Variovorax paradoxus: one gene and its partner. The protein of the gene in region 1 binds, or shares a complex with, the protein of each later gene. Links are inferred from orthologs where the notes say so. Each region holds a gene or a part of one and is shown on either strand. Other genes may lie near its edges.

Region 1 (10,309 bases):
CCGACGATGTCGAACGACTGCAGCAGCGGCACGCCGGCCTTCATCATGGTTGCGAGCTGGCGCGTGAAGATCGCGATGTCCTTGGGCTTGATGGACTTGCCCGAGCGCATGCGGCGCTTCTTGATCTTGGATGCAAGAACGCCCTGGCGCCGCAAAGCCGCCTGCACCTGGTTCTCGCCGGCGGCCCGAAGCTCGCCGCGCACCAGCTTGCCGTTGCGGTCCTTGCCTTCCCACTCGTAGACAAATTCCTTGAGCGTGTTTGAAGTGCGGGTGGATGCCACTGTTGCCATTCGATCTCCGATTTCTTGCAGTGTGTTCGTTATTCGTTGGTGACCGCCACCACTTCTTCGAGTGAGGTGAGCCCTTGCATGACTTTTCTGAGCCCGGACTGCCGCAGCGAGCGAACGCCTTCGGCCTCGGACTGGCGAGCAATGTCCAGTGCGCTGCCGTCGCGCAGGATGATCGCCTGGATGGTTTCCGAGATCGGCATCACCTGGTAGATGCCGACCCGGCCCTTGTAGCCGCTGCTGCACGCCGAGCAGCCCACCGGCCGGTAGGGCTTCCAGGAGCCGTCGAGCTCTTCTTCCTTGAAGCCCGCATCGAGCAAGGCCTGGCGCGGCACGTCGGCCGGCATGCGGCACACGTGGCACAACCGGCGCGCCAGCCGCTGCGCGGTGATCAGGATGACGCTGGAGGCGATGTTGAACGGCGCAATGCCCATGTTCCGCATCCGCGTGAGCGTGGTCGGCGCATCGTTGGTGTGCAGCGTGGAGAGCACCAGGTGGCCTGTTTGCGCAGCCTTGATCGAGATGTCGGCGGTTTCGAGGTCCCGGATTTCACCGACCATGATGATGTCGGGATCCTGGCGCAGGAAGGCGCGCAGCGCGGCGGCGAACGTCAGCCCGGCCCGTTCGTTCACGTTGACCTGGTTCACGCCCGGCAGGTTGATTTCCGACGGGTCTTCGGCCGTGGCGATGTTGACGCCGGGCTGGTTCAGCAGGTTCAGGCAGGTGTAGAGCGACACGGTCTTGCCCGAACCGGTGGGGCCGGTGACCAGCACCATGCCATAGGGACGGCCGATGGCACGCAGCAACCGCTCCTTCTCGTCGGCGTCGTAGCCGAGCGCGTCGATGCCCAGGCGCGCGCTGCTCGGGTCGAGAATACGGATCACGATCTTCTCGCCGAACAGCGTGGGCAGCGTGCTGACGCGGAAGTCGATGACGCGGTCGGGGCCGATCTTGAGCTTCATGCGGCCGTCTTGCGGCACCCGCTTTTCGGAGATGTCGAGCCGCGAAATCACCTTGATCCGCGAAGCCAGCTTGTCCTTGATGAGCGTCGGGGGGCTTGCGATCTCGCGCAACTCGCCGTCGATGCGGAAGCGCACGCGGTAGTTGTGCTCGTAGGGCTCGAAGTGGATGTCCGACGCCCGCATGCTGACGCCGTCGAGCAGCATCTTGTGCAGGAAGCGCACGACCGGCGCATCTTCGACTTCGGCGACAGCCGCCTGTTCGTTGGTATCGCCCGATGTATCCGCCGTGACGTCGTCGAACTCGAAGTCCCCACCGCCGACGATGTTGTTGAGGGTTTCCGACGCGCTGACGGCGGCGGCCTCGATCATGCGCGACAGCTTGTCGTATTCGGCAATGACCCAGTCCACGCCCATCTGGGACGCAAACTTGATTTTTTCCACCGCCTGCTGGTCCGAGGGGTCGGCTGTTGCAACAATGAGACGGTTGTTGCGCTTGCTGAGCACCACGATGCGGTAGGCGAGGCACAGCTTGGGGTCGAGCAGGTCTTTCGGCAGGCGCTGGTGGTCGATGGCGTCAAGATCCAGCAGCGGGGCGCCGAAGGCGGACGAAAGCGTGTGGGCCAGATCCGCGGCCGAGACGGCGCCACTGCCGGTCAGCTCGGCGATGAAGCTGGTGCGGCCGCTGAGCGACTTTTGATAGATGTCTTCCGCAATCTTCGCGGGAAGCTTGCCGGCCGAGACCAAGGCGCGCGCAAGTCCCGGGAGGGCGATTTGCGTATTTTCTTTAACAGGAAGTTCGGCGGCAGCCATTCAGCGAAATTGCAAGAGATGTGAAAAAATGCTTCACGATCATCGCTGAACGCCCTCGCCATGTAAATCGCTACGCAGCAACAGGCATGGGCATTATTGGTGCCAGCCGAAAAGACTGGTCGGGGTGAGAGGATTCGAACCTCCGGCCTCTACGTCCCGAACGTAGCGCTCTACCAGGCTAAGCTACACCCCGATTGGTTGCAAAAAAAGAGAAGTCGTCCTTGCCAACTCTTGTGAGGTGTTCAGGCACGTCGCTCAAGCAACTGAGCCGCCAATTGTAGCAAACCGTCGGCATGCGAATTGGACGGAAAGTCGCGCAAGGCGTGAATCGCGCGTTTTGCCTCGTCGGCCGCGGCGGCGCGCGATGCGTCCAGCGCCCCGGTGCTGTGGACGATTTCCACGATCTTGCCCAATTGGGCCGTATCGCCCGCCTCGATGGCTGCGCGCACCAGGCTGCTCTGGTCGGCATTGCCGCGCCGCATGGCGAAGATCAGCGGCAATGTGGTCTTGCCTTCGCGCAGGTCGTCGCCCACGTTCTTGCCGGTTTCGTGGGCGTCGCCGGCGTAGTCGAGCACGTCGTCGATCACCTGGAACGCCGTGCCAAGGGCCTGGCCATAGGTCGCGCAGGCTTCCTCGACTTCGGGCGTCGCGCCTGCCAGCACGGCGGCGAGCCGCGTGCTGGCTTCGAAGAGCTTGGCGGTTTTCGAGCGGATCACGCGCAAGTAGGCGGCTTCGTCCAGCGAAGCGTCGTGCATGTTCATCAGCTGGAGCACCTCGCCTTCCGCGATCACGTTCGTCGCCTCGGCCAGGATCTGCATGATGCGCATGTTGTTTGCATCCAACATCATCTGGAAGGCGCGCGAGTACAGGAAGTCGCCGACCAGCACGCTGGCCGGATTTCCGAACGATTCGTTGGCAGTCGGGCGGCCACGCCGCAGGGTCGACTCGTCGACAACGTCGTCGTGCAGCAAGGTGGCCGTGTGGATGAACTCCACGACCGCCGCCAGATTGAAGCGCTGCTCGCCCGTGTAGCCCAGGGCGCCCGACATGAGAAGCAGGAGCGCGGGGCGCAGGCGTTTGCCGCCGGCGGAAATGATGTACTTCGAGACCTGGCTCACCAGGGGCACGCCTGTATCGAGGCGCCGCGCAATCACACGGTCGACTTCGACCATGTCGCCGGCAATCAAATCCAGCACGGTGGCGGTGGGGGAGGTATCGGCGGCGTGAACTGGCAAAGCGTTTGCGCGCGGCGCGTCTGAATGCGAAAGGTGCGGCGGCACAAGGCCGGAAGGCGCAGATTATAGGGATGCGCGGGTGCCTTCCGGCTTGGCTTCGGCCCGAAACCATGTTAGCGCGCGCAAACCGTGCTAGAATCTAAGGCTCTGCGGAATTCGCCGTAGAGCTCATATTCCCAAGAGGTTCACATGTACGCGGTCATAAAAACCGGCGGCAAGCAGTATCGCGTTGCTTCCGGCGAAAAAATTAAAGTAGAACAGATTGCTGCGGATGTAGGCCAGGAAATCGTGATCGATCAGGTTCTCGCAGTCGGCAACGGCAGCGAAATCAAGGTCGGTACGCCCCTGGTGTCCGGCGCAACGGTGACAGTCACGGTACTGTCGCACGGCAAGCACGACAAGGTTCACATCTTCAAGATGCGTCGTCGCAAGCACTATCAGAAACGTCAAGGCCATCGCCAGCAGTTCACGGAACTGCAAATCGGCGCGATCGCCGGCTAAGGAGAACATTCCATGGCACAGAAAAAAGGCGGCGGCTCAACGCGAAACGGGCGCGACTCCAAGCCCAAGATGCTCGGCGTTAAGGCTTTCGGCGGCGAACTGATCAGCGCAGGCTCGATCATCGTGCGCCAGCGCGGCACCCGGTTCCACCCCGGCGTGAATGTCGGCGTGGGCAAGGACCACACGCTGTTTGCACTGGTCGACGGCCATGTGTCGTTCGGCGTCAAGGGCGCAATGAACAAGCACATGGTCAACGTGACCCCGGCGTAAGTCGAGTCACTTCGATCAGCTCGAAGCCCCGCTTTGCCGGGGCTTCTTCATTTGTACACTGGATACCCCATGAAGTTCGTCGACGAAGCCTTCATCGACATCGCCGCCGGCGATGGCGGCAACGGCTGCGTGTCGTTCCGTCATGAAAAATACAAGGAATTCGGCGGTCCCAACGGCGGCGACGGTGGCCGCGGCGGCCACGTCTACGCGGTGGCCGATTCCAACCTCAACACCCTGGTCGACTTTCGCTACTCGCGCCGCCATGAGGCCAAGCGCGGCGAGCACGGCATGGGCTCCGACATGTTCGGCGCCGCGGGCCACGACATCACGCTCAGAATGCCGGTCGGCACCATCATTTCCGACGCCGAAACGGGCGAGGTGCTGTACGAGTTGTTGACCGAAGGCGAGGTCGTCACCATCGCCAAGGGCGGAGACGGCGGCTTCGGCAACATGCGCTTCAAGAGCGCCATCAACCGCGCGCCTCGTCAGAAGACGCCGGGCTGGCCGGGCGAGAAGAAGAGTCTCAAGCTCGAGCTCAAGGTGCTCGCCGATGTGGGGCTGCTCGGCATGCCCAACGCAGGCAAGTCGACTTTGATCAGCGCCATTTCGAACGCACGCCCGCGCATTGCGGACTACCCGTTCACCACGCTGCATCCGAATCTTGGCGTGGTGCGCGTCGGTCCTGAGCAGAGCTTCGTCGTGGCGGACCTTCCGGGCCTGATCGAAGGCGCGTCGGAAGGTGCGGGGTTGGGCCATTTGTTCCTGCGCCACCTCCAGCGCACGCGCCTGCTGCTGCACGTGATCGATCTGGCGCCCTTCGACGATGCCGTCGACCCGGTCGCACAGGCAAAGGCCATCATCGGCGAACTGAAGAAGTACGACGCCGCGCTTTACGAGAAGCCGCGCTGGCTCGTGCTCAACAAGCTCGACATGGTGCCTGAAGACGAACGTTCGGCGCGCGTCAAGGATTTCGTGAAGCGCATGCGTTTCAAGGGGCCCGTGTTCGAGATCTCCGCGCTCACGCGGGAAGGCTGCGAGCACCTGGTGCAAGCGGTCTATCAGCACATCAAGGCGCAGCAGGTGGCGGAACAGGTTCCGGCCGAGGTCGATCCGCGCTTTGTCGAATTGCCGCCGCCGGATCCCAGCTGAGTACCTCGCGGCATCGATACCGATGCAGCGGGCTTCCTAGACAGCAGAACACGCAGTATTCACGACCGCTACAGCTCAAATGACCTCGAATTCCGGATCCACTGCCTTGCGGGACGCCCGCCGAATCGTCGTCAAGGTGGGCTCGAGCCTCGTGACCAACGAAGGGCGGGGTCTGGACGAGGGCGCCATCGGCGAATGGTGCCGCCAGCTTGCGGCCCTCGTGCGCGACGGGCGAGAGGTCGTGATGGTGTCGAGCGGTGCCATCGCCGAAGGCATGAAGCGCCTCGGCTGGCGCACCCGGCCGCACGAGATTCACGAACTCCAGGCCGCTGCGGCGGTCGGGCAGATGGGCCTGGCCCAGATGTACGAGACCAAGCTGCGCGAGAACGAAATGGGCAGCGCGCAGGTGCTGCTGACCCATGCCGACCTCGCCGACCGCGAGCGCTACCTCAATGCGCGCTCGACGCTCGTCACGCTGCTCAGGCTCGGCGTGGTGCCGGTCATCAACGAGAACGACACCGTCGTCAACGACGAGATCAAGTTCGGCGACAACGACACGCTCGGTGCACTGGTGGCCAACCTGGTCGAAGCCGATGCGCTGGTCATCCTCACCGATCAAAAGGGGCTCTTCACGGCCGATCCGCGCAAGGACCCGGACGCCAAGTTCGTGCACGAGGCGGCGGCAGGCGATCCGGCGCTCGAAGCCATGGCGGGCGGGGCGGGCTCCAGCCTCGGCCGCGGCGGCATGATCACGAAGATTCTGGCGGCCAAGCGCGCTGCGGGGTCCGGCGCTTCCACCGTGATTGCCTGGGGCCGCGAGCCCGACGCATTGCTGCGCCTGACGCGCGGTGAATCCATCGGCACCCTGCTCGTTGCCCAGACCGCCAAGCACCAGGCCCGAAAGCGCTGGATGGCCGACCATCTGCAGCTGCGGGGTGCCGTCACCGTCGACGCCGGCGCGGCGGCCAAGGTGCGGGCCGAAGGCAAGAGCCTGCTGCCGATCGGCATGACGGGCGTGTCGGGCGAGTTTTCGCGGGGCGACGTGATCGCCGTGCGCGACACCGAGGGGGTGGAACTGGCCCGCGGCCTGGCCAACTACTCGAGCATGGAAGCCCGCCTGCTGTGCCGCAAGCCCTCGTCCGAGTTCGAGCGTTTGCTGGGCTATGTGGCGGAGCCCGAAATGGTCCACCGCGACAACATGGTGCTGATGCCCAGCTGATCAAAAAAAACGGGGCCGCGAGGCCCCGTCGTTTTACTGCACTTCGCGAATCGGGTTGCGCAGGTTCTGAACCATGTCCCCGACCGAATTGCGCGGCGCATTGCCTCGGCACAGCGCCTGGGTCGACAGCGCCTTGGCGTAGAGCGAATTCAGATCGTTGATGCGTTTCCACTCCGGCGTCTTCGTTTCCTGCCAGGAGCCATTGTTGTAGCGGGCGTAGTTCTTCAATTCCGCGGTCGAGCAGCGTACGCCCTCATAGGACGCATTGACGGCGCCGCCGTTGCGGTTTTGGGTCACCACCACATAGCGCACGATGCCGTCCCCTGTGATGGCAATGGTGCGGGGGTCGATGCCGAACTTCAGGCTCATGTAGGGCGGCATCTCGATCGGCAGCAGACGGCTCTCGCTGAAGGCCGGCGGCGGGGGGGCTTTGGTTTCCTCCCACTCGGCATCCGCCTCGGTCCGCTTGGCGGCCGGCGGCATGCCGGCCTGCGCCCAGTCGGGGTTGTCGGTGTCGTGCTTGCCCGATGCGCACCCGGCGAGCAGGGCGGCGACACACGCGAGAAGCAAGGCGCGCTCAGCGTTGCGACGGAAAGAAGGGCGCTTTGTTGTTGGGAGAGGAAGATTCATCGCTCACGGAAGGAAGGTCGGGATGCGGGTCGAAACTGCCGCCGGGCGGCAGGTCCAGGCCTGCGGGTGCGCCGCCGTCTGGCGTGTGGCGCTCGAACTCTCGGGCGCGCACGTTGCTGCGCAGGAAGCGGTTGCGGAAATCCTGCCGCGGCAGGTAGCGAGCGAGCTCGGTCAGTGCCATCTCGTAGACGCCGCGTTTGAATTCCACGACCACATCGAGCGGCACCCAGTAGTCGTGCCATCGCCAGGCGTCGAACTCGGGGTGGTCGGTCGCGCGCAGGTTCAAGTCCCAGTCGTGACCGATCAATTGCAGCAAATACCAGATTTGCTTCTGGCCCTTGTAGTGGCCCCGTGCGTCACGGCGAATGAACCGATCCGGCACCTCGTAGCGCAACCAGTCACGGGTACGGGCCACGATGCGCACGTGCTCCGGATGGAGCCCGACTTCCTCGTGCAGTTCCCGAAACATGGCTTGCTCGGGACTTTCGCCGCGGTCTATGCCGCCTTGCGGAAACTGCCAGGAATGCGTGCGTATGCGTTTGCCCCAGAAAACCTGGTTTCTCTGGTTGAGCAGGATGATGCCGACGTTGGGCCTGAAGCCGTCCCGGTCGAGCATAATCAAACCCCAATTTTTGAACTGAGTCGATTATGCATGCCGGGTTGCACACGGCAAGCGACCGACGCCAGGCTCTCAGGGTCTCCCCGGGGGAGTTGTCCCCCACATCCCAACTTCGAATTCAGCGAGTCCATCGCCACGATCCCGATGAAAGCTTCCCGATTTTTTGTCTCCACCCTCAAGGAAGCACCCGCCGACGCCGAGGTCGCGAGCCATCGGCTCATGATGCGCGCCGGCATGATCAAGAAGCTCGGCACCGGTATCTATACCTACATGCCGATGGGACTGCGCGTGATCCGCAAGGTCGAGGCGATCGTGCGCGAGGAAATGAACCGCGCCGGTGCCGTCGAGATGGCAATGCCGGTGGTTCAGCCCGCCGAGTTCTGGCAAGAGACCGGCCGCTTCGACAAGATGGGCCCCGAGCTGCTGCGCATCAAGGACCGGCATGACCGTGACTTCGTGGTCCAGCCGACGAGCGAAGAAGTGGTCACCGACATCGCGCGGCAGGAAATCCGCAGCTACAAGCAGCTGCCGAAGAATTTCTACCAGATCCAGACCAAGTTCCGCGACGAGCGCCGTCCGCGCTTCGGCCTCATGCGTGGGCGCGAGTTCATCATGAAGGATGCCTACAGCTTCGACCGCGACCTCGATGCCGCCAAGGCCAGCTATCAGCTCATGGCCGATGCCTATCGCCGCATCTTCGACCGCTTCGGCCTGCGCTACCGCGCCGTGGCGGCCGACAGCGGCGCCATCGGCGGCGACCTGAGCGAAGAGTTCCAGGTGATTGCCGCCACCGGCGAAGACGCCATCGTCTATTGCCCGGGCAGCGACTACGCCGCCAACATGGAAAAGGCCGAAGCCTTGGCTCCGGCCGGGCCACGCCCTGCACCCGCCAAGGCGCTCGAAAAGACGCCGACCCCCGGCAAGGCCACCTGCGCCGAGGTTGCCGAGCTGCTCGGCGTGCCGCTCTCGACCACCATCAAGTCGCTGGTGCTCGCCTCCGACATCGTCGATGAGGCTGGCAACCTGAAGGGTTCGCAGGTCTGGCTGCTGCTTTTGCGCGGCGACCACGACATGAACGAGATCAAGGTCGGCAAGGTGCCCGGCCTGGACAAGAGCTTCCGCTTTGCGACCCTCGCAGAAATCGATGAGCACTTCGGCTGCAAGCCCGGCTACCTCGGGCCGCTGAACCTCAAGAAGCCGGTCAAGCTGGTGGCCGACCGCGAAGCAGCCGTGCTGGCCGACTGGATCACCGGTGCCAATGAAGTCGATTTCCACATGACCGGCGTCAACTGGGGCCGCGACCTGCCCGAGCCCGACTTGGTGGCCGACATCCGCAACGTGGTGGCGGGCGACGCCTCGCCCGACGGCAAGGGCGTGCTGGCCATCGAGCGCGGAATCGAGGTCGGCCACGTGTTCGTGCTCGGCACCAAGTACAGCAAGGACATGAACGCCACCTACCTCGACGAAGGCGGCAAGCCGCAGTTCCTCGAGATGGGTTGCTACGGCATCGGCATCACGCGCCTGCCGGCCGCCGCCATCGAACAGAACCACGACGAGCGCGGCATCATCTGGCCGGACGCACTGGCGCCGTTCACCGTGGTGGTCTGCCCGATCGGCATGGACCGCAGCCCCGAGGTCAAGGTGGCCGCTGAAGCGCTCTACGAGCAACTGCTCGCATCCGGCGTCGACGTGCTGCTGGACGACCGCGGCGAACGCCCCGGCGCGATGTTCGCTGATTGGGAACTGATCGGCGTGCCGCACCGCGTGGTCATTTCCGACCGCGGCCTGAAGGAAGGCCAACTCGAATACCAGCATCGCCGCGACACGGCGGCCACCAAGGTGCCCGCGGCCGGCATCGCCGAATTCATCACCGGCAAGCTCGCGAAATGAGCCCGGAGGGCGGCCTCTCGCGACGCCGGTGCCTGGGCGGCGCCGTGACGGCGGGCGCCCTCGGGGTGCTGTCGCTGCCGCGGGCCGCGCTGGCCGGCGCCCAGATCGAAGAGCCGTTGATCGATTCGGTGCGCACCGCGCTGAGTTCGGCCGTCCATAACAAGGCGCCGCCGGTTCCCGAGTTCTCGAACACGGAGGCCCGTCTCAACTATCTGCGCTGGCTCGGCGAGATGAGCGAGCGCCTCAAGAAGAAAATCGCCGACTGGCCCACGCGCAAGGAATTCCTGCAGACCGTCTGGTACGAAAGCAAGCGCTCGGGGCTGGACGTGAGCCTGGTGCTGGGGCTCGTGCAGGTCGAGAGCAACTTCCGCAAGTTCGCGGTCTCCAGCGCCGGTGCCCGCGGCTACATGCAGGTCATGCCGTTCTGGACCCGTGTGATCGGCGACAGCGACCCCGCCAAGCTGTTCCACATGCAGACCAACCTGCGCTTCGGCTGCGTCATCCTGCGCCACTACCTCGACCGCGAGAACGGTGATCTGTACATGACGCTCGGCCGCTACAACGGCAGCCGCGGCAAGTCGCCGTATCCGAACGCCGTGTTCGCGAACCAGCGGCTGTGGGCCTACGACGACAAAGCGCGAGAACGCGAGCGGGACCGTTCGGCAGCCTGAATATCTGTTTCAGGAATACCGCGAAACCGGCTTTGCCGGGCCGCTGGTATTGCCCCCGGTAGGGGG
Region 2 (16,313 bases), 3.9 Mb from region 1 along the record:
TGTACCTGCAAACCGCTTACGTCCGTTAGCATCGCCGGCGTTGCCGGAGGGGGCAACAAGACCTGCCGAGCTGAACAAGCGGGTGCGGGTCGATTCGATCATTCCTACAAAAGAGAAGAAATCTTGAGCAAAAAAGCAGTTTTGGGCACGCTGGCCGCCGCCATCGCCGTTGCCTATGGTGGCAGCACGTGGTGGGCCGGCACGAAAGTCAAGTCCAGCTACGAAGCCGCCCTGGAGGAGTTGCCGAAGCAGACCGCGCTGGTGCGCGTGATCGATCGCAAATATGAGAGCGGCTTCTTCGGCGCAGTGAGCACCGTGACCTTCGAATTCGGATGCGCGGCCGATGCCGCCGCCACGGCGCCCGCTGCCGTCAAGTCGGCCGAGAAGGATGAAGAAGACGACGAAGACGGCGATACCGATGCCGGCAGCACGCCGTTCAAGCCGGTGCGCATCACCGTTCGCGACACCATCCGCCACGGCCCGATTGCCGGCGGCACCCTGGCCGCAGCCACCATCGACAGCGAACTGGTGCTGGACGTCAAGGGCCAAGCCGCCGCCGAAAAGTTCTTCGGCAAGGCCAAGCCCCTGACGGCGCACACCAAGGTGGCGTTCAACGGCGCCTACGCAACCGACCTGACCGTGGCACCGGTCAAGCTGGCCGAAGAAGGCAAGGGACAGTTCGCCTGGCAAGGCGCGCAAATGCGCGCCGAGATGAACGGCGCCCGTACCCAGGTGAACTACAGCCTGGCGATGCCGGGCCTGGACGTGACCGACACCCGCACCGGCGTCACCCTGAAAATGGGCAAGCTGGCCGGCAAGGCCGACATGAACAAGAGCGAAGGCTGGATCCTGGCCACGGGCAAGACCGAAGCCCGGCTCGACAGCTTCGAGTTCGCAGCGCCCAAGGGCTTTGGCGCCGGCGCCGAGGGCAAGGCCCTCCCCACCGTGCTGCTGCAGAACGTCGACATGATTGCCGATGCCAACATCAAGGACGGGCTCTACGAGTCGATCGGCACCATCAAGGGCACCGGCAAGGTCGGCGAGACGAAGATCGACAAGTTCGAGATGACCAGCGGCGGACGCCGCATTCACGCCGCCGGCTACAAGAAGCTGGCCGATGCCTGGATGCAGTCGGCCGCCATCAACGGCTGCGGCAAGGGCGGCAGCAAGGCCGCGCAAGCCGCCATGCAGACGCTCATGGAGCAGCTCGGCCCTGATCTCAAGGCCATGGCCAAGTACAACCCCGAACTCGGCCTGGACAAGATGCTGGTCGAAATCGGCGGCAAGCGCGGCGAAATCAGCTACACGGCCGGCATGGTCGGCGTAACCGACGAAGACCTGAAAGATCCGGGCATGGCGCTCTTGATGAAGCGCGGCGTGCTCAAGGCCAGCGTGCGGCTGCCGATGCAATGGCTGGAGCAGATTGCCGCCACCGGCGCCGAGAGCGGCCAGTTGCCTCCGCCTGAAATGGTGGCGGGGCTGGTCGAACAGGGCGAGGGCATGGGCTTCGTCAAGCGCGACGGCACCGACATCACCAGCCAGGTCGAGTACAGCGAAGGCAGCCTGAAGGTCAACGGCAAGCCGCTCGGCGGCATGGGCAAGTAAGCAGCCCCCGCTGAAACAAAAAAAAGGCGCTGCCCTTTCGGGGCAGCGCCTTTTTTTTATGTCGGATGGCCCGTCACACGAGGCACTGCTCGAGTCCCTGCTCGAGGATTTCGCGCGGCAGCTCGATGCCGATGAACACCATGCGGCTCTGGCGCACTTCGTCCTTGCCCCACTCCGGGCCCAGGTCGCTGCCCATCAGCTGGTGCACGCCCTGGAAGATCACCTTGCGCTCGGTGCCCTTCATGCTCAGCACGCCCTTGTAGCGCAGCATGCGCGGTCCGTAGATGTTGACGATGGCACCCAGGAAATCTTCCAGCTTGGCCGGATCGAACGGACGGTCGGCCTTGTAGACGAAGCTCTTGACGTCGTCGTCCGTGTGGTGATGGTGGCCGTGGCCCTCGTGCTTGTGCGAGGGATGGTCGCAATGCTCGCCATGGGCGTGGTCATGGTCGTGATGGTCGTGGTCGTCTTCCTTGAGGAAGTCTGGGTCGATGTCGAGCTTGGCGTTCAGGTTGAAGCCGCGCAGGTCGAAGATGTCCTTCAGCGGCACGTCGCCGAAATGCGCCTTCTGCTGGGGCGCGCGCGGGTTCATGTGCTTCAGGCGATGAATCAGCGCATCGGTTTCCTCGGCCGACACCAGTTCGCTCTTGCTGATGAAGATCTGGTCGGCAAAGCCCACCTGGCGGCGCGCTTCCTGGCGGTCGTTGAGCTGCTGCGGCGCGTGCTTGGCATCGACCAGCGTCAGAATGGAGTCGAGCAGATAGCTCTCGGCAATCTCGTCGTCCATGAAGAAGGTCTGCGCCACGGGGCCGGGGTCGGCCAGGCCGGTGGTCTCGATCACCACGCGATCGAAGTCGAGCAGGCCCTGGCGCTTCTTGGCTGCGAGCAGCTGCAGCGCTTCGCGCAGGTCTTCGCGGATGGTGCAGCAGACGCAGCCGTTGCTCATCTGGATGATCTGCTCCTTCGATTCGGTCACGAGAATGTCGCTGTCGATGTTCTCTTCGCCGAACTCGTTCTCGATCACCGCGATCTTCTGGCCGTGGGCTTCCGTCAGGATGCGCTTGAGCAGCGTGGTCTTGCCCGAGCCTAGAAAGCCGGTGAGGATGGTGGCGGGAATAAGGGCCATGGTGTGCTCCGGAAGCGGAAAACAGGGAAGAAAAAAACTTGGCAGGCAGTTTAGCCAATGCCACTCAGTTGCGTTGGCGCAGGGTCAAGCCGGCTTTTTCACCACCACCAGCCCCTTGAGGTATTCGCCCTCCGGAAACTCGATGGTCATCGGATGATCGGGTGCCGCGCCCAGGCGTTCGGCGATGTAGCCGTCCACTTGGGCGTCGATGCCCGCCGAAGCCACGATCTTGTGAAAAAGGTCGGCACTGATGCCGCCCGAGCACGAAAAAGTCAGCAGCACGCCGCCGGGCTCCAGCAGCTTGAGCGCCAGGCGGTTGATGTCCTTGTAGGCGCGGGCCGCGCGCTCGGCATGGGCGGCGGTGGGCGCGAACTTCGGCGGGTCGAGCACGATGGCGTCGAAAGTGCGGCCCTGTTCGATGAACTCGCGCAGCACGGTATTGACGTTGGCGTCCAGAAATTCCGTCTTCAGGCCCGAGCCCTCGCCACCGCCGAAGCCGTTCAGCGCCAGATTGGCCCGCGCTTTCTCGAGCGCCGGCTGCGACGAATCGACCGACAGCAGCTCGGCCCCCTCCAATGCGCCGGCCGCTTGCAGGCCCGCGAGCGCCGCCACCGTGAAGCCGCCGGTGTAGCAAAAGCAGTTGAGCACGCGCCGAAAGCGCCGGTGCTGCGCCAGTTCGGCAAAGCGCTGGCGGCTGTCGCGCTGGTCGAGGTAGAAGCCGGTCTTGTGGCCGGTCGCGATGTCGAGCGAGAGCTTCCAGCCGTGCTCGCGAATCGTGATTTCAGTCGAGCCCTCCCCGCGCAGCCAGCCCGTGACCGGCTTCAGGCCTTCGCGCTCGCGCCCGCTGGCATCGGAGCGCTCGTAGAGCTTCTGCAGGCCGGTCGCCGCGAGCAGCGCGTCGGCAATGGCGGCCTTCCAGCGCTCGACACCGGCCGACAGGAACTGCGCCACCAGCGTGTCGCCGTAGCGGTCGACGATCAGGCCCGGCAGCCCGTCGGCCTCGCCGTGCACCAGCCGCACGCCGTCGCTCTGCAGATCGAAAAGCGCCCGGCCGGCCACCGCGCGGGCGCACACCGACGCCAGGAACGCGGCATCGATGCGCTGCGTTTCGACAAAGCTCCAGGCCCGCGCGCGGATCTTGGAGATGGGGCTGAAGGCGGCCCAGGCCAGGAACACGCCCTCGTGCGATTCCACGCGCACCGTTTCGCCGGAATCGGCGCCGCCGCGTGCAATGGCGGATTCGAAGATCCAGGGGTGGCGGCGCTGCAGCGAGCGCTCTTTGCCGGGCTTGAGTCGGAGGGTTTTCATTTGTTGTGGGTGTCGTCTTTTTTGGGCTTGGCCCGTGCACTTTTTTCAGCGCGTGTCTGCGCATCCGTGCTCTCGGGCCGGGCCTGCGCGCGCGGATGAGCCGCGTCATAGGCCTTGGCCAGGTGCTGAAAATCCAGCCGGGTATAGATCTGCGTGGTGGCAATGTTGGCGTGGCCGAGCAGCTCTTGCACGGCCCGCAGGTCGCTGCTCGACTGGAGCACGTGGCTCGCGAACGAATGCCGCAGCATGTGCGGATGCACCGGCGCCGCGAGACCGGCCTTGAAGCTGCGCTCACGCAACAGCTTCCACACTGCATGCGACGAAAGCCGCAGGCCCTTGGTGTTGATGAAGAGCGCCGCCGCGCCTGCCGGGTCGCGCAGGCCGGCGGTCGCCAGCGCCGGGCAGTCGCCGCGCACCGCGAGCCAGTCGCGCAGCGCCTCGGCCGCCTTGCCGCCGATCGGCACCAGGCGCCGCTTGCTGCCCTTGCCGAGCACGTTGGCCTCCATCGCATCGAGATCGACCCAACCGAGCGCCTTGTTGCTGGCCTGCGCATCGAGGCCCGTGAGCTCGCTCACACGCAGGCCGCAGCCGTAGAGCACTTCGACGATGGCGCTGTCGCGCGCCTCGGTCCAGGGATCGGCCTCGGGGTCGTACAGCTCCGCGAGCTGCACTGCGTCGTCGACCGCCAGCGCCTTGGGCAGCGGCCGTGCGGCCTTGGGCGCATGCACGTCCGTCACGGGGTTGGAAACCACCAGCCCCTCGTTGCCGAGCCAGCGGTAGAAGCTGCGCCAGCATGAGAGCACCAGCGCAATGCCGCGCGGCTCGCGCCCCGCGCCGTGCAGCTGCGCCATCCAGCGCCGGATGTGCGCGGTCTGCACGCGGTCGAGCGGAAGCCCGGCCTCGGCGGCGTTGGCCGCGAGCGCTTGCAGATGGATGGCGTAAAGCTCGACCGTGCGCGCCGCCAGCCGGCGTTCGACACGCACATGCTCCAGGTACTTTTCGACCCAGCGCGTGTCGATGGTCTTCTCAGTGGAGGTAGCCATTGAACGCATTGTTCACGACAGCCAAAGGCTCGCGCAATGCGCCCTTGAAAACCATGCCCCAGCGCTGCCAGCAGCGCGTGCTGGCAGCGGCGTACTGAACGTCGAAGTCCTTGTCGAAACCGCCGGCCCGCACCAGCCGCTCCACGCGCCACAGGTGATAGGGCTCCGACACCACGATCACGCTGTGAATGCCCGCCGCCTGCAGCATCGGGCGCGACATCGCCAGGTTCAGGCGGGTGGAAGTCGACGCCGGCTCCAGCAGCAGCGGCCCGGCATAGCCTTCGGCGCGCGCATGCTGCTGCATGACCTCGGCTTCGACGCGGCCGTCCTCCTTGTCGACCCCGCCCGACAGCACCAGCTGCTTCACGCGGCCCGCGTTGGCCAGCGCAATACCGGTGTCGACCCGGCCGGTGAGGCATGGGTTCGGCTTGCCGTCGAGGTAGGCCCGGTTGCCCAGGATCAGCGCGGCATCGGCTGCGCGCCGGGGCGGGTTGTCGAGTGTTTCGACCGCGCGCTGCCAGATGACGGCCGCAATGGCCAGGTACGTCAGCAGCCCGCCAAGCAGCACCGTCCACAGCACGGGCCGCACCGCGGCCCGCCAGGACCGGTGCCGCCCGCTCAAGGCCGCAGCCGCGACAGCGCGCCCGAAGCCAGTTCGGCGATGCGCTCGAGAAAGTCGGTGCCCATTTCGGCGTTGAAGCGCTGGGCGTCCGGCGAGGCCAGCACCAGCAGCCCGAAGGCCGGCGATTCGGCATCGGGCCGCAGCGGAATCAGCGCAATCGACATCGCGCCCGCCGGCTCGGGCAGCCACTTGGCCGCCTCGAATCCCGAATTAAGCCCGCAGTAGGGCGAAGTGAGCGAGGTGGCCAGCGCCTTCACGTCGTCGCTCACCCACTGGGCGTACGCCTCGTTGAGGTAATCGGCGCCGCAGTCCCACACCTTGATGGCGGTTTGCGGCACCAGGAACAGCGACTGCAGGTCGACCGCGATGCGGTACGGCAGGCTGCGCGGGTCGCGCGTGGTCAAGAGGCCCTTGGTCCAGCGCTGCAGGCGGTCGGCAATGACCACGTTTTCGGTGCCGTGGCGCACCATGTCCATCAGGCGATGCTCCAGCGCCTTGATTTTTTCGCGCAGCATCTCGGCCTGGCGCTCCTGCAGGCTCACGGCGCGGTTGCCGTGCGGGCTGGTGAGCTGCACCTGCGCCAGCAACTGCGCGTGCCGCTCGAAAAAGTCGGGCGTGTTCGCCAGGTAGTTGGCGATGTCGTCTTCGGTGATCGGGTTCATGGCGTCGTCGTCGTTGTTTCTGAAGTTGGTCATGGCAGCTCGGGCACCTCGATGTCCCCCTCGAAAACCGTGGTGGCCGGGCCCGTCATGAGCACGGGGTGCCCCTCGCCCTCCCAGCCGATGGTGAGCACGCCGCCGTGCGTTTGCACGTCGACCCGGCTGTCGAGCAGGCCCAGTCGAATGCCCGCCACCACCGCGGCACAGGCGCCGGTGCCGCAGGCCAGCGTTTCGCCGGCGCCGCGCTCGAACACCCGCAGCTTGACGTGCGTGCGGTCGACCACCTGCATGAAGCCGGCATTCACCCGCTGCGGAAAACGCGGATGGTGCTCGATCTGCGGGCCCTGCCTGGCCACTGGGGCGGTTTCGACGTCGTCGACCACCTGCACCGCGTGCGGGTTGCCCATCGACAGAACCGCCACCGAGACAATCGCCGAATCGGCATGCGTGCCAAGGGCCAGGTGCCAGGTGTGCCACGCGCCCGTCGGCTGCGGGTCGAGCCCCGCGGTGTCGAAAGGCACGCGGGCCGGCTCGAAAACCGGCGGCCCCATGTCGACCGTGACCCGGCCGTCTTCGTTCATGCGCGGCTCGATGACGCCCGACAGCGTTTCGACGCGCACCGCGTCCTTCTCGGTCAAGTGGTGCTCGCGCACGAAGCGCATGAAGCAGCGAGCGCCGTTGCCGCACTGCTCCACCTCGCCGCCGTCGGCGTTGTGGATCACATACTGAAAATCGACGCCCTCGGCCGCGCCCTCGGAGGGGCGCCGCACCGTGAGGATCTGGTCGGCGCCGACGCCGAAGTGGCGGTCGGCCAGAAAGCGGTATTGCGCGGCCGTGAGGCCCAGCGTGCCGCGCGTTTCGTCGAGCACGACAAAGTCGTTGCCGGCTCCCTGCATCTTGGTAAAGCGGATTCGCATCGGGCGATTATCCGCCCCCGAAAATGGCCCGGCTTGTCCAAGGCCCGGTCAGCCGCAGCGCGCGGCGACCACCAGGCCTTGCGGATCGACATCGACAGTGAGCCTCGCCGGGTCGCCCGGCGGCGGCAACGGCGTGCCGGCCGCCGAGCTGCGCGCGGATTTGGAACCGGTGCGGGTGCGCATTTCTTCCAGCAGCGGCGGGTTGAACGGCCGGCCGAGCGCGTAGCGCGCCTGCCCGGCCTGGCAGGCTTCTTCGGCAGGCACCGTCACGAGGACGGGCGGCGGCGGCGCCTCGGAGGTGAGCGGGCGGAATTTAGGCTGTGCCTGGCAGCCGGCAATGAACAGCGTTGCCGCGCAAAGGCCGCCCGCCATGGCGCCGCGCGCACGCGGGGAAGAGATGAAACCGGATTGCTGAAGGATGGGCATGGTGTGTCTTGCTTCTTTCAACGGATCGTAGCGCCGGCGGTGGTCAAATCCACCCGCCATGATCAACCTGAATCGTTTCGATCTCATCTCCCTGCGGCTTTTTGTCGCGGTTGTCGATGGCGGAAGCCTGACCGCGGGCGCGGACCGATTCGGCGTTTCGCTCCCGGCGGCGAGCAAGCGCATTACCGAACTCGAGCAGCATTGCGGCATGGCGCTGCTGCAGCGGGGCCAGCGCGGCGTCACCGCCACGCCCGAAGGCCAGAGCCTGCACCGGCACGCCATCGAGGTGATTGCGCGGCTCGAGCAGCTGGTGCAGGCCGTCGACGATCTTCAATCGGGCGCCACCGGGCACCTGCGGCTGTGCGCCAATCCTTCCGCTTTCGGCGGCTTCCTGCCCAGCGTGCTGGCCGAGTACGCCCGCCGCTATCCGCACGTGGTGATCGACATGGAAGATGCCTTGAGCGAAGACGGCATTCGGGCTGTGCAGAAAGGCACGGCGGAGCTGGCGGTGATTGGCGACAACGTGCCGCACGAAGGCCTGGAGACCATCGTCTGCAATGTCGACCAGCTGGTGCTGCTGGTGCCGGCAGGCCACGCGCTGGCCGGCCAGCAGAACGCCCCCATCGTGAACGTGCTCGACCACGACCTGGTCACGCTCGCACGCAGCGCATCGCTCACGCGCAAGGTGATGGCCGCGGCTGACGCGGTCAAGCGCACACCGCGCATCCGGGTGCAGGTGCGCAGCTTCGATTCGATGTGCCGCATGGTTTCGTTCGGGCTTGGCCTGGCGATCTTGCCGCGCGCGGCCGCCGCGCTCTATGCCCAGGCCCTCGGCCTCGTGCAGGTGGATCTCGAAGGCATCGAGATGGAACGCGTGCTGCTGCTGGCCATGCGCAGCCGCCCGGAACTCTCCGCGCCGGCGGCCGCCCTGGTTGAAATGATCGAAAGCACGGCTCCGTTCAGCGCAGCACGGCACTCTCCGACGCCTGGCGCATAAGGCGGTCGCGGTCCGCAGGCAGAAGAAAGCCCTGGGCGAACGCCTTCTCGGCGGCGGTCCGCACCGCGGCCACGTAGCCTTCATGGCTGCCATAGCGCTCCTCGAGCGACAGGCGCGGGTCGCCACTGGCAGTCCGCTCGGCACGCGTGCGTGCGAACGGCACGTACCCGCCCACGTAGTTGCACACCTGGCCTCGATGGAAGCCCTCTGCGGTAACGTTGAATCCCAGGTAGGTGCCCAGCGGCGCCATCACCAGCACCGTGGGAACCCCGTCGATCTCGTTGCCGTCGGCATCGACCTTCGGCACTTTCATCGGGATCACCTTCTTGATGACCGGCGGCACATTGGTCGGCACGCCAGAGGCTTCGGAGTGGTTGAATTGCGGCCCCCAGTCATAGTCGAACACCGGAAACGCAAAGTTCTCCGGCAGGAAGATCGAGTCCGGAATGCCGGGCACCCCGCTCGGAAAGCCCATCGCCTTCTTGTTGGCGTCGACCAGCGTCCTGGCCGCCAGCGTGGGCCAGCGGCTGGGCGGCGGCGGCGTTCCGTTCAGCACCCAATCGCGCATGGCCAGGCGCAGCACGTTGGTAATTTCGGTGTGCGGCACCGGGTTTGCCGCCAATGTGCCGCGGCCAAAGTTGTTGCCGGGGCAGCTCGCCCTAGTGCTGGCCGTGACTGCGGGCATGTGCGTGAAGCCGCCCGCGCCGCCGCCGTGGTGGCTGCTCGGCACGTAGTAGCGCCGAACGTTGCGCGGCAGCGGAATATCCGTGTCCCCCGCCGTGCCGATCCACTCGGGCGTGAGCTTCAGCGCGTACACCTCGGCCGACCCGAAATGCTCGATCACCTTCGGGCAGGTGTCGTTGGCGTTGCAACGCGAGAAGATGCTGCCAGTGGGTTGCCTTCGCACCGGGTCTGGCCAATCCACCCACCACTGCGGGCCTTCGCTGCCCTGCTGATACAGCTCCAGCACGCCGTCCGGCTGGGCCCAGCGCGAGTTGGCCGCCACCCGGCGGCCCGCGATGATCGGCCAGGCTCCGTCGTACACCTTGCGGTTGCGCTCGTCCTGGTTCAGGCCCATGAAGATGAACTGCCGCACCATGTTTCCGGACTGCGACACACCCCGCACGGCAGTGCCCTTGACCAGGCCGGCCACCGGATTGCGCGTGCCGAAATCGTCGGCCGCCTCGTAGCGGAAGAAGGTGCCCACGTCGCGGAACGCCGCCATGCCCACGCCCAACACATAGGCGTTTTGCGCCGGGTACACCACCTGGTACAGCAGGTTGGCGTCGAAGCCGTTGCGCAGGCAGATGTGCACCGGCAGATTGCCGGGCGCATTGGCCGGGTTGATGTCGATGGGCGTGCCCGGAAACGGATGGCCCGCCTCGCATTTGGCGAATGCCCAGTCGCCCGGCGCGATGGCCGGGCCATCGGTGACCACGCCGTCGACCGTTTCCTTGATGTGCGTCTTCAGCGTTGCCTGGGTCGTGTCCAACGTGGCCGGAAGGTAGGGCACGGGGTTGGTCTGCACCATCAGCGGCTGCGAGGCCGCGCCGCTGCGGTTGACGATGCGCCCGAACACCATGCCTGTGACGGCCACGCCGTTCACCTTGGCAATCGGCGCCGCCACCCAGTGATGGGTGCCCTCGGCCCGGTTGGCGGGAACGCCCGTGTTGCCCGCGTTGTCCGCCTGCCAGCCGCTGCGCAGGCCAATATCGCCCAGCTCGCGCTCGTCCACAACAATGGTGCCCTCGCCACCGCGATTGGGCACGTCATGCCAGAGAAAGCCGCTCGCACGGCTCATGTCGACCGGCTTCACCAGATTGAAGGTAGTTTCATACCGCACCTTGCCGTCTGCGTCCGCCCCCAACTTGATGTCGGTGATGACGCTGTTGTGCGGGTCGTTCGGGTCGAGCTCGCCGAACGCGCGGCCGCGAATCTGCTCGTACGGGATCGACCGCCCCGCGAGCGGCGCAACGTTGTCGATCACGATGCGAGTGACGCGGGCCTCGGCCGGCGCGGCGGCAATAACGATGGCCGCCGTGGCCGCTGCCGCGAGCCAGTGCAGGCGTGGCTGGCGCCCCGTCGGGCTTCTGGAGTGCATGCTGTCTCCTGTCTTTTTTGTGTGCGGATCCGACGGCGTCGGCGCTGTGCATCCTCACAATTCGGAGACACGCCGGCAATTCACGTCTTGTTTAGCCGGTCTTAACCGGTGGTTAAGGACTGGCTCGCACCGCAAGCTGAAAGCCGACTCACCCCGCCCGCGGCATCAGAGCGCCGTGCAATAGCAACTGACAGGCGCACAAGCCAGCTGCGCCTCCAGCGCACGCCAGGCGCCCGACGCCACCGCGCGGTCGATATGCGCCTGATGATGACTCCGAGATTCCCACGATTCGACCAGCGTGAACACGCAGGCGTTGTCGCTGCGCCCGAACAGCTGCACACCCCGGCAGCCATCCGCCGACGGCAGCGACTGTTTGACCTGGTTCATGAGCTCGGCGAATGCGGAGGCGCCCTCGGGCTTGGCTTCGAAAGTGATGATGACGTTGATCGGGTCCATGGAATTTCGCTGCTGCTTCAAAGAAAGAAAAGAAAAAGGAAGCAGGCAGGTTAGCCAGCGCCCTTCCTCGCGCCTAGGCGCGAAGCTGCGAACAAATTGCCCATGGCTGCGAAGCTTGCGCAGCCCCCATCGCCATCAGCCCGACTGCACGCGCCGCACGTATTCCGCAGGCGTTGCCTCGAACCGCCTGCGGAACGCACGGTTGAAATGCGCCGGGCTCTCGAACCCCACCTTCGCAGCCGCATCGCCGGGCCGCAGCCCCGCGCCCAGCATCAGCGTGCGCGCTTCTTCCAGGCGCAGGTCGCGAATGCAGCGCATCGGCGTGACCCCAGCCACCTCGCGAAAACTGTGCGCGAAGTGCGAAGGGCTCATGTGCACGTGGCTGGCGATTTCGGCCACCGACAGCGGCCGGCCCAGATGGCGGCGCATGAAGGCGATCGCCGTCTGTATGCGTGCCCCGGCCTTGCTGACCGCGCCCGCGCTGCGGATGGCGGCCGCGGCCTCGGAGCGCAGCAGCCGCAGCACGATCTCCTCCACGGCCAGCGGCGCGAGCGTGCGGCGGTCCACCGGGTCATCGGCCGCCAGCAGCAGACGGGTGAAGGCCTCGACCACTTCCGGCGCCACCGGGGCCGTGAAGTTCTCGGTCACGCGGGCCGGCTCGGCCGTCAGCGTGCCGCTTTCCGCCAGCGCGACGAAAGACTTGACCAACACATCGGGCGGCAGGTCGAGATGAATGGCGAGGTACGGCGCTTCAGCGCTCGCCCCGACGACCGTGCCGCGGCACGCGACCTCGGCGCCTAGCACCAGGCATTGGGTGGCGCCGTAGTCGAGCGAGCGACGGTCGCCGCCGAGGTGCGCGGTCTTGCGGCCTTGCAAGACCACCACGACGCCCGGCGTGAGGCGCTGGGTTTTCTCGTAGCGGATCGGGCGGGAGAAGCGGTAGTAGCGCAGGCCGGGGTAGATGGCATCGGTGCGGCCGTCTGCGGGGGTTCGCGCCGCGACCATGTCGCGCAGGCGGGCCCAGGCGGCCGGGATCATGGCTTCTTCGAGCTTGTTGTTGTCGTCGGCGACGGCGGGAGCTGGCATCGGCTTTGTTGAGGAGAGAAAGGAAAAGCGAAATGCGCAGGGTAGCCGGTCGGCGTGCGCCCGATGGCGGGGCGCGCTGTTGCTGGCGCTATGGAACGCAGAGGATGTTCCGTTTGCAGCGCTTCGTTCACCGCGTCCTTTGAAGCTCAGCAGCGAAAGCGTGCGGCCCCAGCGGCTATGGTGCGCGCCCTAGCACTTTCGCCTAGTGCGCCATTGAAGTTGCGAATTCCCGGTGTTGCGCATCTGAAGGTTCGCGGATGTACTGCTCACCGGCTGCTTGGGGCCCAAAGCAGAACTACGAGCTTCTCCATAGGAGACGTTCAAGGCTTCAACACCTTACCGCTGCCGAAGCCAGGCCAGAGCCCTCAAGCGCAGGCTGCCAAACGAGGTACTCGTTCCAGACCTCCCAACTGGAAGAAGCCAGCCAGATACGAGACCGCAAATCAAACCCGCCCCCGCCGAAAGATTGGCCATCTCGACGATTCGAACTACACGATTTGGATTGCCTGATAACAGCACAGGGAAGTACGCCGCAGCCGCCCCATACCCGACGACTACCCCGATTGCCGCTCCTGCCACAGCTCCGAGGGTCATTCTTGGGAACGCGGCAACCAGACAGAGCACCGAAATGCAGTACAGGAGACCAGCGACTACCGCCGGAGCACCACCAACAGCGAACGCGCCAACAATCGCAAAAGGGTGGAGAGCAAATGTCAGTGACTCTCTCGAGTCGGACGCTGACGCGGTCATAAGAAGTCCGAGCAAGGGGCCAAGAATGACAAAAAAACCAATCGACTGGGCTGCGTGAATGAGCTTTGGCTTACCTGAAAAGATGGGTGTCTTTGGCGGAGTGCGCCGACTAGAAGAATCCGGTCTCCAACTGCTGCTGGCGCCGAAGTCCGCGCCACATACCTCGCACGACGTGGCATCCAGAGCAACCTGCGCATCACAGTTCGGGCAGTACATATGGTTTATCGGGCGTGAGTCCGGTTGTGGCCGCAAGCGGAGGGCCTATTTGGGCAACCGTCCGGTGTCCATAAGGAATCCCACGAAATCATCGTGAAGGCCTTCGCCGATCTTGCTCCCATGTTCATCAACCACGTAGAGGCGCCCTTTCTCGGCGAGAGCCGTTCCGCCATCCATGGCAACCAGGAACGAATGCCCGAGACCACGAAAGCACTCCGACAGGACCTTTGCCAGAGTTTCTCTCGCTACTCCAGCGGCGGCTAGGGCGCGCTGAATCTCGCGATACGGCTTCTCGTCCTCTACCCAGACAAGGTCGGATTGCGGGTCGGTGAGGGCTTCCGACGCGGTTGTCGACCACACTTCCAATGCCCTTGCCATGTCTTCAAACAGGTCGTCCTTTGTAGCCATAAGATCCATGCGAATTGATGCCGATGCGAACGTCCGGCGTTGGCCGATTTGTTTCAGGTGATGCGGCGCACCATGTGCCGGCGACGGCATTCGTCGCACCCAATGCGATGGCCTGCCGCTCCGCCTCGGCCAGCAGGTGGCTGCCCAGGCCCGAGCCGCGCACGTCGGCTTCGACAAACAGTGTTTCGATGTTGAGCCAGTAGAGAAAAACAAAGCTCCGCACCCCGCCCAGCAATCGGCCATTCCCGTCCCTGGCGTTGAGCCGGATGTACTGCTGCTCGGGATACTCGCCGTCGAAGCCATAGTTGTAGTGGCGCAGCTTGCGGCCGAGCTCGCCGGAGCGGAGTTCTTCCGGCGTGGCGGCGGTGATGCTGTTGTTTTCCATGTGGGAGAAGGGTAACGGAGCCGCGCCGCGCCCCGGTTGGGCGTGTGGCCGAATTCCGACTCACGGCCGATGCGTGCCCCAACCCTGGAATGTGTAGTAGATGTTCATTGTTTCCTCGTGAGAGTCCGCCCAGAATACCCAGACGCAATGGCCCCGGCCGAAGATCTTCTCAGAGAGCTCGCGCACGGGGTTTCCGTCAGGGCCAGCCGGAACGCACGAGGGCAACCAGTCACCCGCGACATCCGGATTGGGATGCATCCAGATCTCGTAGAGGTCGCCTGATGGCCGGTGCGTTTGCGTCGACATTTGGGGAAAAGGAGGCGTGACTCCGGGCGCTGGCTGTGACGGACTGCAGCCGGCACGAGCGTGCCCGCAAGGCATATCTGAAGGAAAATTGTAGAGCCGTGACGGACTTCCGGCCTTGGCCGAATTTTGCCCCACGGCACGACCGGCTGTTTGTGGCCGCGGTTTGGCGATATGCCCGCTCCGAGGTTCTCTCGGCCTCAACGGCTATTGATTGGTGATGGTCAACAGGCCCTCACGGCGCAGACGGTCGACTTCATCGACGAACTGCGAGTACTTGCGGCTGGACGAGGCTGGATGTGCCCAAACGCCTTCACCTGCACCGAACAGGCTCAGTCGCCTAGAGGTGAGCGACACGTAGCTATTCGGGGGAAAGCCAAGCTTCTTGCAGACGTCCCAGTTCACGTCCGTAGCCTTCCACGCAACATGGCGCGCCGGATCCCAGCGGAGCTGGGCTAGGGGCAGGCCAACAACCTCGACGTCCGCATGCAAGTCGGTGAAATCGAGCATGAGAGTTTCGGTATCTTCCTGCGCGGCAATCCAAGCGTCGAGTTCCCGCTTCCGGTCCGCACCAAGCTGGTCCGTCGCCATCGGTTTGACCCAGAGCGACGAGCTCCGCTTGCCGCCTCGCACCACGACGCGTCTCAGCACCGTCTCTGCCCCGACGATCATGGCATCTGGCGAGCTGGTTTCCTCGAAGGTCACGTCATGAAGCACGGCGCCTGGGTAGATGGCAAAGTTGCCTTCAATCGTGCAACGAGAGAATGTGCAGCGCTTGACAGTTACAGCGGATTCCGGAGGACGCCCGGGCCCGATGACCGACTGAGTCAACCGGGCATTCACCAAATTCAGGTCGACCAGCGTGGGCGCCTCGGAAAAGAGTCCATTTAAGCTCGGAAGGAACTGGAAGTTGTCCATGCGGCTGGCGGTTTCGTTCTTGCGGAATGTCCGCTCTTAGGCGAATTTTGACGTGGCGTCGACCGACCGCTCTTGGCCGTTCTGTATCCTTACAGGCTCAGCGCGGCCGAACATGACATCGGAGCGCAGTGCGTACTTGACGCCCTTCAGGACCTCGGCACCCTCGTGTATGCGAGGATATGCGACCAGTCGCTGCTCCATCAATGACTTGGTCCTCAAGGGCATCCCACATCTCGCACCAACCTCCATCAGGAACCAGATGAGCTTTGTGCGGTAGGCCGTCGGTTCCGTCGTGGATAGTTGCGCCGCAATGGCAGTTGATTTTCATAATTTAATGGCGCCGTTGAGCATGACTTCCGGCAGTTCTTTTCACGCGCTTTTGAGAGAGGGCATGAAATCCTTGGCGACTGGGCGAAAGTCTGCTCTTGGCCGCTAGTCGTCACCGGCCTTTGGTGCGCAGCATCCGACCGATCAGCACCAACACCACCCCGAATCCAGTCAAGGTTCCAGTAATGATCCAACCGTGATCGGACGGGACTACCCGGTAGTAGTGGTGCGGTCCGCGGAGTAGCTCGACTGGCAACAAGAAGCCAAAGAGCACCAGCAGCAGAGTACCGGCTGCCGTCAGGACATAACCCGTTTTCACGAGCCACGCTAAGCGTCTCCGCGTTTCTTCATCAGAGGTCATGCTCATGAATTGGTGAATGGCAGCTTCTGCCGCATTCTGCCGTCGCATCGCTACGGTTGCTCGGGTGCCGGCCAGCGGTTCCCCATCCACAGCCTGATGCGCGCAAGCCGCTCCCGCGTGGAGAGGTTTCCCTCGAGGTTGAGAACTGGGCAGCTTCGAGCAGACAGCCAAGCTCGCTGCTTCGCAAGGCTTCGGCCTTCCGATGGCCCTTCATCGTCCTGTGCTGCCCAATCAAGGAATGCCGGATTCGCTTTGCCGAAGCGTTGAATCTCGCGCTCGCGCAGGCGCCCCAAACGAAG

Evidence for each region.
Region 2: the proteins of QFZ42_RS02190 (region 1) and dapF are in contact, whole or in part, in a solved structure (PDB 5YGU), measured with the Escherichia coli proteins. The link is inferred for Variovorax paradoxus from one-to-one orthologs.

Annotation. Positions count from the first base shown.
Region 1 is NZ_JAUSXG010000001.1:458,842-469,150, forward strand. What follows is about bases 5,846-8,679. They hold QFZ42_RS02190 (RNA pyrophosphohydrolase), read right to left. Parts: upstream 7,680-8,679; coding sequence 7,011-7,679; downstream 5,846-7,010. Other genes in these bases: proB (glutamate 5-kinase), read left to right, coding at 5,846-6,433; QFZ42_RS02185 (CNP1-like family protein), read right to left, coding at 6,467-7,003; QFZ42_RS02195 (proline--tRNA ligase), read left to right, coding at 7,827-8,679. Also shown: QFZ42_RS02145 (type II secretion system F family protein), read right to left, coding at 1-290; type IV-A pilus assembly ATPase PilB, read right to left, coding at 320-2,059; QFZ42_RS02160 (polyprenyl synthetase family protein), read right to left, coding at 2,302-3,294; rplU (50S ribosomal protein L21), read left to right, coding at 3,484-3,795; rpmA (50S ribosomal protein L27), read left to right, coding at 3,808-4,065; Obg family GTPase CgtA, read left to right, coding at 4,135-5,214; more of proB, read left to right, coding at 5,294-5,845; more of QFZ42_RS02195, read left to right, coding at 8,680-9,572; QFZ42_RS02200 (lytic transglycosylase domain-containing protein), read left to right, coding at 9,569-10,243. UniProt on the Escherichia coli protein: Master regulator of 5'-end-dependent mRNA decay.
Region 2 is NZ_JAUSXG010000001.1:4,342,269-4,358,581, forward strand. The notes cover bases 5,339-8,271. They hold dapF (diaminopimelate epimerase), read right to left. Parts: upstream 7,281-8,271; coding sequence 6,396-7,280; downstream 5,339-6,395. Other genes in these bases: QFZ42_RS20860 (YdcF family protein), read right to left, coding at 5,339-5,671; QFZ42_RS20865 (DUF484 family protein), read right to left, coding at 5,701-6,399; QFZ42_RS20875 (hypothetical protein), read right to left, coding at 7,329-7,706; QFZ42_RS20880 (LysR family transcriptional regulator), read left to right, coding at 7,765-8,271. Also shown: QFZ42_RS20840 (YdgA family protein), read left to right, coding at 124-1,605; QFZ42_RS20845 (CobW family GTP-binding protein), read right to left, coding at 1,679-2,731; QFZ42_RS20850 (class I SAM-dependent rRNA methyltransferase), read right to left, coding at 2,816-4,039; QFZ42_RS20855 (tyrosine recombinase XerC), read right to left, coding at 4,036-5,082; more of QFZ42_RS20860, read right to left, coding at 5,066-5,338; more of QFZ42_RS20880, read left to right, coding at 8,272-8,703; QFZ42_RS20885 (alpha/beta hydrolase domain-containing protein), read right to left, coding at 8,666-10,804; QFZ42_RS20890 (putative quinol monooxygenase), read right to left, coding at 10,970-11,260; QFZ42_RS20895 (AraC family transcriptional regulator), read right to left, coding at 11,396-12,346; QFZ42_RS20900 (hypothetical protein), read right to left, coding at 13,358-13,720; QFZ42_RS20905 (GNAT family N-acetyltransferase), read right to left, coding at 13,695-14,105; QFZ42_RS20910 (hypothetical protein), read right to left, coding at 14,616-15,326; QFZ42_RS20915 (hypothetical protein), read right to left, coding at 15,766-16,014; QFZ42_RS20920 (hypothetical protein), read right to left, coding at 16,065-16,313. UniProt on the Escherichia coli protein: Involved in the succinylase branch of the L-lysine biosynthesis and in the biosynthesis of the pentapeptide incorporated in the peptidoglycan moiety. Catalyzes the stereoinversion of LL-2,6-diaminopimelate (L,L-DAP) to meso-diaminopimelate (meso-DAP).